4 regions of the Enterococcus sp. DIV0724b genome follow, and region 4 is predicted to be linked to each of the others. Evidence: predicted binding sites of a transcription regulator. Region 4 holds the regulator's gene; each other region holds the start of a gene.

Region 1 (3,208 bases), 480 kb from region 4:
CAACTTCAGGTAAAGAGCTAGTCAAAAAAAATCTAGCTGATATTCTTTCCATAGTGGAAGAATGCGGATATGAAACTAGTGCTTTTGCTACAACTCCAGAAGAAAATTCCGCTAAGAACGAAGCACGCCGAGTTGCTGAATTAGGGTTTGATCTAATTGTTGCAGCCGGTGGTGATGGAACAATCAATGAAGTCGTAAATGGTATTGCTCCGTTAGAAAAGCGACCGTCTATGGCGATTATTCCAGCTGGAACAACTAATGACTATGCAAGGGCACTAAAAATTCCTAGAGACAATATTGTGAAAGCAGCAGAAGTTATCAAAAAGAATCAAACCGTCAAGATGGACATCGGTAAAGCAAAAGATAACTATTTTATCAATATTGCAGCTGGCGGTCATTTAACTGAATTGACATATGAAGTTCCTTCAGAACTTAAAAGTATTTTCGGATACCTAGCTTATTTAGCAAAAGGAGCAGAAATGTTGCCAAGGGTCAAACCAGTAAAAATGAGGATGGAATATGATGAAGGTGTTTACGAAGGGAATGCTTCGATGTTTTTCTTAGGCTTGACCAATTCAGTTGGTGGCTTTGAAAAAATTGCACCTGATGCAAAACTCGATGATGGGAAATTCTCATTGATCATCGTAAAAACCGCCAATGTATTTGAGATTTTACATTTGGCTGCATTAATGCTAAATGGCGGTAAACATATCGAAGATAATCGTTTGATCTATACAAAAACCAGTTATTTGCATGCGGAAACACTTGAACCAAATAGTCGTATGATGATCAATTTAGATGGTGAATATGGTGGTGATGCACCAATGGAATTTACGAATTTACATCAGCATATTGAAATGTTTGCCAATGCAGATGCAATTCCATCTAATGCGATTATGGGCTCTGTTTTAGATGATTATGATGAAGAGGAAGACGAGTATTTTGAAACAAGTAAAGAGTTTGTAAAAGAAGTTGAACGTCTAACTGAAGAAGATATTGATGGTGATGGAAAAATCGCTGATAAAGAAAAATAATTTAAGCAATAAAAAGTATCCAAGGCAAACTTGCCTTGGATACTTTTTGTTGCAGCGGGTCGAAGCACTTCAGTTATATATAAGTTTATAACAAATAAAAAATGAGCTAAAGATAGCAGGTATACTATATATAGATTTATACTATTAAAAAACACAATATGTTGTATAAAAAATATCTCATAATCAATAATTGAGAAGGATTCTCATTGACTTAGGACGAAAACAGGGGTAAATTTAATAGGTCGTCATCTTTGCAGAAAATGATAAATAGGGCAAGTGAGAGGGTTGTTTGATATGAGGTCAAATTTTATTATTAATGACTTTAAAGGATGGAAAAGAAAGAACTATCTTTTTTTATTTGCAATGATTTTGGTACAATTAATCGCTTTTGTTTTTAATCCATCCAGCTGGATTACACTAGTGGGTGGTTTGTCCGGGATTATTTGTGTTAACTTAATTGCCCAAGGAAAAGCTAGCAATTATATATTTGGTTTTATAAGTGCGCTGATCATCGGCTATTTTGGATTTAAAACTCGAGTATACGCAGAAGTTCTACTTCAAAGTTTTTACATTGTAATGGATATTACAGGTTTGTATACATGGTTAAAAGTCAGCGAAGATGGATCAGGTAATGTGACAGATGTAAAAACTTTAAAAGGCATTCAATGGCTCTATGTAGGATTCATTTGGCTGGGAATCGGCATTGTTGCTTATTCTATTTTAGGTTTCGTCAATGATGCACAGCAATTGCTGGATGCAGTCACATTTAGTGTGTCGGCAACAGCGATGCTATTGATGATCAAAAGATATCAGTCACAATTCGTTTTTTGGTTGTTAGGTAATTTGTTTTCTATAGTATTATGGTTTAGAGCGGGGATCCATGCTGGGGGAGATTATGCATTGTTTGTCATGTACTGCATGTATACAATCAATTCTATTTATGGCATGATCCATTGGCTAAAAATTAAAAAAAATAATTATTAATAGGTAGGGAGTTCGATGGCAGTGATCGTTTTAGCAGGTACAATTGGTGCAGGGAAATCAAGTTTAACAGAAATTATTTCAGAACATTTAAAATCAGAAGCTTTTTATGAATCAGTTGAGGATAATGAAGTATTACCCTTATTTTATGCAGATCCTAAAAAATATGCATTTTTACTACAAATTTATTTCTTAAACAAGCGATTTGATAGTATTAAACAAGCACTTTCTCATGAAAACAATGTATTGGATCGTTCGATCTATGAAGATTCTTTATTATTTCATTTAAACGCTGACTTAGGAAGAGCGAATGAGACTGAAGTAAAAGTGTATGATTCTTTATTAGAAAATATGCTGCAAGAATTGCCTTTTGCAGCGAATAAAAAGCGCCCAGATTTATTAGTGCATATTAAAATATCATTTCCTAAGATGTTGGAACGTATTCAAAGACGGGGACGAACTTATGAGCAAGTAGAACAAGATCCAGCTTTGTATGATTACTATAAAGAATTGAATAAACGCTATGAAAAATGGTTTGAGGAATACAATGAGAGCCCTAAAATCCAAATTGATGGAGATAAGTATGATTTTATCGAAAGTGAAGAAGCAAAAAAACAAGTGATTCAGCTGATTGAAAATAAACTAGCTGAAATCAATTAAATAGAAAAATTGATTTTTACTTCTTTTAGCTGTAGAAACAAACTCTCTATTGCTTTTCTAACATTTTTTCATTAGAATGAGAGAAGCGCATTAAAGAAGGAGCGACTTATGAATAATTTTCCCGTGAACAAAAATGAAACAATCGAAGTTGATATTATTGATCTGACACATGAAGGAATGGGTGTTGCCAAAGTTGATGGTTACCCGCTTTTTATAGAAAATGCCTTACCTGGTGAAAAAATCGAAATCAAAGTACTGAAAGTTGGCAAAAGTTTTGGTTATGGAAAAGTCTTGACCATCTTAAAATCAAGCGAAGACCGTGTACCAGTTAAAGACGCTAACTTTACTAAAGTTGGGATCAGTCCATTACAGCATTTAGCATACGGCGCTCAATTGACTTTTAAAACAGACCAAGTGAAAAATGTGATGCAGCGTGTAGCAAAATTACCAGATGTTCCAGTGCTGGATGCAATAGGCATGAACAATCCTTGGGGTTACCGCAATAAAGCTCAAATTCCAGTAAGAAAAATTGA
Region 2 (3,208 bases), 600 kb from region 4:
ATTGACTGATTCTTTTTTAGATAATCGTTTTCCAAAAGCACCATACATATAAAGAATCGGCGCATTTGCAGGTGTTGCTTCTTTGCAGCGTTCAACGCGATAGACTAAAGCATCTTTCATCGTTTCAAGACGCTCGGCTAAAAGAGTCCAGAACTTATCCACATCTCCATGAGCTTCCATTGCGATTCTAGGAAGATTCAAGGTGACAACACCCAAGTTCATACGGCCGACATTGATTTCCTTGCCTTGTTCATCTTTCCATCCTTGTAAAAAAGAACGACATCCCATTGGGACCTTAAAGCTGCCAGTCAAATCGACTAATTTATCGTAATTTAAAACATCAGGGTACATTCGTTTCGTGGCACACTCTAATGCTAGTTGTTTTACATCGTAGTTTGGATCTGTTTCATTTAAGTTTACCCCGCGTTTCAAAGTGAATATTAATTTAGGAAAAATTGCCGTTCTCTTTTCACTACCTAAACCATTGATTCTGATTTGTAAGATTGCTCGTTGAATTTCTTTTTCAAACCAACTTAGTCCTAATCCAAACCCTAAAGAAGTAAACGGTGTTTGTCCGTTAGATGTAAATAATGTATTGATTTCATACTCTAAACTTTGCATTGCATCGTAAATATCTTTTTGAGTTTTAGCTTTTGCATATTCCTTCTGACGTTCAGATCCATCGATCCATTCTTTTGCATCAGCTAAATGTTTTTGATAATTTAGTTCAGCAAATGGAGCTAATAATTCATCTACGCGGTCAGCTGAACAGCCACCGTATTGACTAGAAGCGACATTTGCAATAATTTGAGAAATTTGGGCTGTAGCCGTTTGAATCGATTTAGGGGATTCAACTTCAGCATTACCAATTTTAAAACCATCGTTGAGCATTCCTTTAAAATCAATCAAACAACAGTTAGTCATCGGTGTATATGGATGATAATCTAAGTCATGATAATGGATATCACCTTTTTGGTGTGCATTTGCAACATGGGGAGGTAACATTTTTAAGCCAATCGATTTACCTACGATTCCAGCAGTTAAGTCTCGTTGAGTGTTGAAAACATCACTGTCCTTATTCGCATTTTCGTTTACCACTGACTGATCCTTATTGATTAATTTACTGATCGTAAAATTGATGTCAGTCGCTTTACTGCGTTCAAAATCACGACGGGTGCGGTAGTTGATATATTCTTCAGCTAGTTCATATTCATTTTTTGCCAGTAAAATATGTTCGACAATGTTTTGAATCTCATAAATCTTTACATCTTCAGCGAAACGATCTGAAATTTCTTGATCAATTCTTTCTACGATTTCTTGAATCCGTTCATGAGCAAGCGGGTCTAAAGAACCTCGGATTTTTTGTTCAGCTTTGATCAAAGCATCATAAATTTTTCGATCATCAAAATCAACTAAACGTCCATCTCTTTTAACGATTTTCATCGTATTCAAGGTTGAATCAGTAGAACTCACTTCATTATTGGCTTGCTTTATTTCCATCATTTGCTACCCATCTCCTCATAGATTTATTCCTTCCTTATCATAAAACAATCTATTGAATCTTTCAACTATATGTAGTGTGAAATTTAATTTTTATTCCTTTTGAATAACTACATATAGTGTTTATGAGAAATGAAAATATAGTGAAAACAACTCCCTAAAAGGTTTGTGTAAATTGTCACAACATTCTTGCTTAGAAAAATAAATGATTACTAAAAAAATTTTTATTATTACTTAATTGTAAGAGGAAACGATGTTCAGTTGTGCAAAATATTGGTAGAATAAGGACAATGACTAAACTGGAGAGAAATAGATGAAAAAAATTTTAGAAGTGAACCATTTAAGCAAATCTTATGGGTATCGAAGTAATAAAGTACAAGTTTTAAATAATATTTCCTTTTCTGTTGATCAAGGTGAATTTGTGGGAATCATGGGTCCAAGTGGTGCAGGAAAATCAACATTATTGAGTACTATTTCAACAATCGCATTACCAACAACTGGAAGTGTTCAAATCGATGGTCAAGATATTTTGAAAATGCGGGACCATCAAATTAGCGATTTTCGTCGTAAAAAGTTAGGGTTTATTTTTCAAAATTTTAATTTAATGGATACATTGACGGTGAAAGATAATATCTTGTTACCGTTGGCTGTTGATCGAATGCCATTAGTTGAAATGGAACAACGTCTAACTCATGTTGCTAACATTTTAGGAATCGATCAGTTATTGACTGCATACCCTAATATGATTTCTGTTGGGCAAAAACAACGTGTGGCCGCAGCACGAGCATTGATCACCAAACCTAAAATTATATTTGCAGATGAACCTACTGGATCACTGGATTCAAAATCAGCTGCCGAGTTACTTCAATATATGACAACTATGAATTTACAAGATGATGCAACGATCATGATGGTTACTCATGATCCGTATACAGCAAGTTATTGCAATCGTATCTTATTTATTAAAGATGGGGTGATTTTTTCAGAAGTTGTTCGTCAAGGTTCAAGAAAAGAATTCTTTAATCGGGTGATCGATATGCAGGCAACGATTGGCGGAGGTGGCCGTGCCAATGATTTTTAATTTGTCTTGGAAAAATTTCAAAGGACAATTTCTTAATTATTTAGTTTATTTTGTCAGTATGACGTTTGCCGTGGTTGTTTACTATTGTTTTAGTGCGATTACTTATAATCGATCACTGGCTAACAGAGTCGGACAAGAGGTTCATATCAATGGTGCGATGAACTTAGGTGGTATTCTGGTTGTAGTCATGATTTTAGGCTTTATGTTTGCGGCAAATCATTTCTTCTTATTAAAAAGGGGAAAAGAAATTGGTTTATATCATTTAATTGGGATGCGTAAAGGACAGATTTCTTTTTTATTTTTTGTAGAAACGCTGATTTTAGGCGCAGTTTCGTTAGTTACTGGGATTCTCTTAGGGATTGTTTTTTCTAAGTTATTTTCGATGATTCTAGCAAAAGCGATGTTTTTACAAGTAGAAAGTCTCTTTTTTGTTTCGGTTCCTTCGATGATCCAAACAAGTTTAGTGTTTGTTTTTATGTTAGTAATGGTTTCTATTCGAAGCAGTTGGTTGATCTACCGCTATCAAGTAACCAATTTGCTTAAACCAGTCGGAAAAAATACGATCCATTCAAACAAACAATCTATCGCAAAGATTTTTTTAGGTATCCTTGGTGTAATACTTATCTG
Region 3 (3,208 bases), 710 kb from region 4:
GACAATGACATCAGGACCCCCGCTAAGCAAATAATCTCTGGCAACCACCTCTTCTGGAGTATATGGTGAAAGAGAATAAATACCTGGTAAATCCTGAATCGTTATTTGTTTGTTTTTTTTCAGCTTCCCTTCTTTTCTCTCAACAGTAACCCCTGGCCAATTTCCTACATATTGATTTGCACCTGTCAGTGCATTGAATGCTGTTGTCTTCCCACTATTTGGATTTCCCGTCAGAGCAATATGCTGTTCTTTCATTTCTTACCCTTCTTTCTGTACCAAGACTAATTCTGCTTCATTTTTTCTTAACGTCAGTTCGTATCCACGAAGATTGATTTCGATTGGATCTCCTAAAGGCGCCATTTTTCTGACGAGAAGATCCACACCTTTTGTTAGCCCCATATCCATCAAACGTCTTTTAACTGCACCTTGTCCATGAATCCCAATTACACGGGCTTTTTCGCCTACTGTTAATTGATCTAAAGATAACCAATTTTCCTCATCGATATTTTTTTCTACTATTGTAATCTGTTGTAACACCGATAGATTAATGGCAATTCGGCTATTGTGCAGCAAAACAATCCCATTCTCACTAGAATAATTCACTAGTACAACTTTCCCACCTGGGACAAGACCAAGATTATTCAAATGCTTCTTCGCAAAACCTTCTGCCTGAATCTCTTCAATTGTATAAACCTTATTCAACTTTGCCTGTGCTAATGTCAACATTTGCTGATCCTCCCTATTTTAAAAGCGTAGTAGGCTCATTTAGCCTTGACTGAAAAATAGGAAAATATGGTGGTGACGTTTTTAGTCACTAACAGATTTTATCTTTTCACTCAAAGGCTAGCCTAAGAAGCTAAATGTACTTATAAAGATTTGTGAAAAAGTTTCATTATTATTGTCATTGATATTGATAATCGTTCTCATTAAGTATACCTGTTTGTGATACTTAAATCAATGTTCTTTCAACCTAGAGTAAGAAAATATTTATTAGATACATAGGTTAACTTTTCCTAGTGTGCCTCACTACGATTGACCACTATATCTTGTGCCCCAAGAATTAAAATTTCCAATTCAAAATTTAATAAATTTCTTTTTTAAACACAAAAATAGCCACAATAGTCGCTCAAATCTAGAGAATACGTGTTTTCATATTTCTTTCAAAAACACAAAACTTGGTATTCAGGTGAAAAACAACCACAATATGTAGTGCCTAACTGTTGACTTTTTTCGTGAGAGATTTATACTAGTGAAGTAAACTAATTGAGGGGGAATTAAAAATGAACGTAAAAATCTTTTCTAAAAATAATTGTATCCAATGTAAAATGGCAAAACGCTTTTTGAGCGAGAATAATATAGCATTTGAAGAAGTAAATATTGATATCCAACCAGACGCAATCGACTGGTTAAAAGAACAAGGTTTCCAAAGTGTTCCGGTTATCACTTCTGATGCTACAACAGTTGTCGGATTCCGTCCTGATCAATTAAAACAATTGGCTAGCTAAAATGAAAATTGTTTATTTTTCAGTCACCGGACAAACCAGACGCTTCATTAAAAAATTGGATTTAGCAGCTTACGAAATTGAGCCTGCGAATCCTTTTTTTGAGATAAATGAGCCTTTTGTCCTAGTCGTTCCTACTTATGACCAAGAAATTACTGAAGTAGTGAACGATTTTCTTGATTTTAAAAGTAATCGAAAAAACCTGCAGGGCGTTGCTGGAGGCGGAAACCTCAATTTCGCAGAATTATATGTATATACAGCCAAAGACATAGCACGTGATTACAACGTTCCAATGCTTTTTGCTTTTGAATTTAGCGGCACGAACGAAGACGTGGAATCCTTTAAGAAAGTAGTGAATGAACTTGAGTCTAAAAGAAATTAAAGATGTTAGCTATTTTAAGCTGAATAATGAGATCAATCGTCCTGTTGATGGACAAATTCCTTTACATAAGGATAAAGAAGCATTGGAAGCTTTCTTCAAAGAAAATGTCCTTCCTAATACAAGAACCTTCAATACTATAGAAGAAAAAATTAATTACTTGATCGACAATGATTATTTAGAAACAGCATTTATTGAAAAATATTCTATGGCTTTTATTGAACAATTATACACATTTCTTGCTGAACAACATTTTGAATTTAAATCATTTATGGCAGCTTACAAGTTTTATTCACAATATGCGCTTAAAAACAATGAAGGAACTGAATACTTAGAAAGTTATGAAGACCGTGTGGCTTTTAATGCCTTGTATTTCGCTGACGGCAATGAAGAATTAGCTTTAATTCTAGCCGACGAAATGATCCACCAACGTTATCAACCTGCTACACCTTCTTTCTTGAATGCTGGACGTAAACGCCGTGGCGAGCTTGTTTCTTGTTTCTTGATTCAAGTAACAGATGATATGAACAGCATTGGTCGTTCAATCAACTCAGCTTTACAGTTATCACGTATCGGTGGCGGTGTGGGTATCACATTAGCAAACTTACGTGAGGCAGGTGCACCCATTAAAGGATACGAAGGAGCTGCCAGCGGCGTAGTTCCTGTCATGAAATTGTTCGAAGATAGCTTTAGCTATTCTAATCAATTAGGCCAACGTCAAGGTGCTGGAGTAGTGTATCTAAACGTCTTCCATCCAGATATCGAAATGTTCCTTTCAACGAAGAAAGAAAATGCGGATGAAAAAGTTCGTGTGAAGACTTTATCTTTAGGCGTTGTGGTTCCTGATAAATTTTACGAATTAGCACGTAATAATGAAGATATGTATCTATTTAGCCCATACAGTGTTGAACGTGAGTATGGTGTGCCATTCTCTTATGTCGATATTACAAAAGAATACGATAATCTTGTGGCTAACCCTAAGATTCGCAAACGTAAAATCAAAGCCCGTGATCTAGAAAATGAAATTTCTAAATTACAACAAGAATCCGGCTATCCATATATCATCAACATTGATACAGCGAACAGAAGCAATCCAGCTTATGGCAAAATCATCATGAGTAACTTATGTTCAGAAATCTTACAAGTTCAAACACCATCAGTTTTAAATGGCAAACAAGAATATGAAACACTTGGTACAGATATCAGCTGTAACTTAGGTTCAACCAACATCGTCAATTTGATGGACAGTCCTGACTTTGGTAAATCAGTTCGTGCTATGACACGTGCCTTAACATTTGTTACGGACGCGTCAGATATCGATGTGGTT
Region 4 (3,208 bases):
CATTAATTGCCGCCTCCTTTACTCAAGAAATCCTGAATTTCTTTGTCTAGTCGTGCTTGCTCTTCTTTCGATAGTTTCTGCTCTTCTACCGGATTATCCACCCAATCCGGTAATGTTTCTTGACGAATCGGTCCATTATTTTGTCCGTATCGCTGTCTTGTTTGTTTTTGCTCTTTGCCTTTTTTGGCTATTTCACGTACATGATCTATAGCTTTCTCAGGCGAAAAAATACCACTTTGCGCCCACTCATTGGCAATTCGATTCACATATTCAGCCTTTAATGTGGGTTGTTTTTGTATGTTATAAACATAATTAATCAAAATATTGATTACACTGTTCGGCAGACCAGATTTGCTGACAAGATACTTGACCAAAGAACGCTCTTGCGGAGTTGTATACCCACCACGCTCGTTTTTTAATGCTTCTAAATAATTTAATGGAAAATTTTTCTCACTATCCATAATCATCTGAATATCTTGGGTTGAAAAACCATTCATTTTTAATGAATTATAACGATAGGTTTGCTGATCTTCGGCAGATAGATCAACTGAATCATTTTTTTGAAACTCACTTGTCTTTTGCTTTTTATTAGGATCATAGGTTCTATAAACTGCTCGTTCAAAGTCCTTTACATCGATCTTACTTGTATAATAATCGAAGGATTTAGAACAAAAATCAATCATATCTAATTCTGTGATTCCAAATAAATTATGAAAAATAAATACTTCTTCTTTAAACCCAACACTATTATCCGGCAATTTAATCCCAAGTTTTTCAATCCCTTGAACAAAATAGGACCAATCAAAGCTTTCATTGACCGCACTTGGTTTTTGAGCAGGTCTTGGATCATTGAAAGATTGCTCCATTTGACTTAGCAGCTTACTTTGAGAAATAATTTGTTCTTCTTTGAATAGATAAGCATCTTTAAATCCAACTGATACCTCTTCAAAACCAGTTAAGTTAACAAATTTTGGTTTGAAACGCTCAAATAATTTATCTAACTTTCTTTGTCCTACACTATTCAACAAGGTTAGTGACAATACTTCATCTTTAAAGAATCGTTCAGCTGTTTCAGGATGGTTCAACCGATATAAAAAATGCGTTCCCAGTTCGGAATCATTTTTGACAAAGGTTCCTAATAAACCAATTCCTTCTAATTTCATTCTAGCTGCTTGAATTTGTTTGATGCTCATGTCCATCATCGTAATCAAATCAGCATGAAAAAGTGAGGCACTAAGACCTGACTCTTCAACTTCTGATAAAAGTGTCAAATACAAACTAAACGCCTCAGCACCTATAATTGGTTGGTACAACAGAGTCAGTATGGTTTGTTCTTGATTGGATAATGGATAAGATAGTGCTACTTGAAAAATACTTTTAGGATGGACTTCTTTCCAATTGTCTTTCAAGGAAAGACCTCCTTATTCATTTGTTGTATCTGAATTTGAAGATTTTGCTTTATCTACAATGCCTTGCAGTTCTTTTAAGAAAACACTCATATCTTTAAATTGACGGTAGACACTAGCAAATCGGATATAAGCAATTTCATCTAAGTTGACTAAATCTTCCATAACATATTCTCCAACTAATGTAGTTGAAATTTCATTTTCACCTAAGCTACGTACACGGTTTTCAACATTATCAACGATTTGCTCCATTTGTTCCATGGCAACAGGTCGTTTTTCAGCTGAACGGATCAACCCACGTAAAATTTTCTCTCGATTAAATTCTTCACGATCACCATTTTTCTTGATGACTAACAACGGTGCTGCTTCAATTCGTTCAAACGTTGTAAAACGGTAATTGCAATTTTCACATTCTCTACGACGACGAATCGCACGGCCATCATCAGCTTGACGACTATCAATTACACGAGAATTATTATGATGACATCTTGGACAACGCATAGTGTTCACCTCATTTTATCTTATACTATTGATTTTATAGTTTGTTGTTTATATTATAACATGAAAAACGTAAGAAGCCATCTATCTGAGATGACTTATCAAAGAATTTATGGATCATTTAATTCAAAAAAATCGTCTGAATGACCTTATAAAAATAAAAAACGGAAGTGACTGGGACATAACTCTGCGAGTCATATCTCAGTCACCTAGAATTCTGATAACATCGGAATATAAGCACAAGCTTCTGTTCCGACCTTCTTTTTTTATGTTTAACGAGTCGTCCAACCTGTTTTAAAAATCGTTAATAAAGAATAACATCGAATTCCGAGTAATAAAACGGAATAAACAAATGAATAGACAAACGTCATTAAATACGTTTTTAAATCTCGCTTTGTATAAAAAATATTTGATAAGTAACTAACCAAGATGAAATACACAGCTGCTATAAAGGTTACTCCAACGCCCATACCAAGCTTTTGTTGACAAAGCAAAGTAATCGTTACAATAAAATTATATAACCATAAATAAGTTTCTAACACTTGCCAGACCATCGATAGAGGGCGAATAAAACAATATCTAAAGGAAAATAAAGTCATTATCAAAGCAGATTTAGTCCAACGAACTTGCTGTTTAAAAAATTTTTTTAATGAATTCGGCACATCCGTATAACAAACTGCAGTTGATTGATAAACAGTTTTATACCGGCGTTCTAACGAAATATCCGTTAATAAGCGATCATCTCCAGCAGAACACGGAATCCCCAAAAAAGTTTCTTTTCTAAAAGTTCTCATATTTCGCTTTACAAAATTAGCTCGATGCATGCTTAGTGCTCCTGAACAAACAATTACATTGCCGGTTTGAGACTGTGATGCCCTACCGATTTGAAACGAATTGGAATAAATGATATCCTGCAGTCTAGTCCAAAAATTATCGGTTAGATTACGAACTTCTATTTTTCCGACAACAGATCCTACCTTAGAATTGCTGAATGGACGAACCATTTCCTCTAACGTATTTTCAGTAATCTCTCCATCAGAATCAACTAAAAGAAATAAATCCCCAGTTGCTTGAATAAAGCCGACTTCCTGCGCTTTCTTTTTCCCACTATTCTTATCTAAACGTAAACTAGTCAATGTTACATTCTTATTAACACGATGCACTCCAGTCAGCTCATCTATTTTTAGATTTTTAACTGCTAGAAAAGCTTCATCACTATCACTACCATCATCAATAAAAATGATTTCATGAATTGGATAGGTCTGTTTTAATAAAGTCATAACTGCTTTTACAACAGATTTTTT

Evidence for each region. The regulator NrdR, encoded in region 4, represses ribonucleotide reductase genes. The targets are predictions, from matches to a motif close to ACACNATATATNGTGT.
Region 1: pnuC (nicotinamide riboside transporter PnuC) is a predicted target of NrdR. The motif match lies at 1,186-1,201, and genes of this name have one in related genera.
Region 2: nrdD (anaerobic ribonucleoside-triphosphate reductase) is a predicted target of NrdR. The motif match lies at 1,566-1,581, and genes of this name have one in related genera.
Region 3: nrdH (glutaredoxin-like protein NrdH) is a predicted target of NrdR. The motif match lies at 1,198-1,213, and genes of this name have one in related genera.

What each region holds. Positions count from the first base shown of each region.
Region 1 is NZ_CP172890.1:978,921-982,128, forward strand. Features, by position in the region: gene IGJ02_RS04570 (diacylglycerol kinase) at 1-1,034, shown strand, start outside; gene pnuC (nicotinamide riboside transporter PnuC) at 1,329-2,018, shown strand; gene IGJ02_RS04580 (deoxynucleoside kinase) at 2,034-2,675, shown strand; gene rlmD (23S rRNA (uracil(1939)-C(5))-methyltransferase RlmD) at 2,784-3,208, shown strand, end outside.
Region 2 is NZ_CP172890.1:857,819-861,026, forward strand. Features, by position in the region: gene nrdD (anaerobic ribonucleoside-triphosphate reductase) at 1-1,503, opposite strand, end outside; gene IGJ02_RS04040 (ABC transporter ATP-binding protein) at 1,814-2,581, shown strand; gene IGJ02_RS04045 (ABC transporter permease) at 2,571-3,208, shown strand, end outside.
Region 3 is NZ_CP172890.1:743,830-747,037, reverse strand. Features, by position in the region: gene feoB (ferrous iron transport protein B) at 1-255, opposite strand, end outside; gene IGJ02_RS03485 (FeoA family protein) at 259-726, opposite strand; gene nrdH (glutaredoxin-like protein NrdH) at 1,281-1,505, shown strand; gene nrdI (class Ib ribonucleoside-diphosphate reductase assembly flavoprotein NrdI) at 1,507-1,884, shown strand; gene nrdE (class 1b ribonucleoside-diphosphate reductase subunit alpha) at 1,865-3,208, shown strand, end outside.
Region 4 is NZ_CP172890.1:1,456,836-1,460,043, reverse strand. Features, by position in the region: gene dnaI (primosomal protein DnaI) at 1-3, opposite strand, end outside; gene IGJ02_RS06760 (replication initiation and membrane attachment family protein) at 3-1,409, opposite strand; gene nrdR (transcriptional regulator NrdR) at 1,422-1,907, opposite strand; gene IGJ02_RS06750 (glycosyltransferase) at 2,177-3,208, opposite strand, start outside.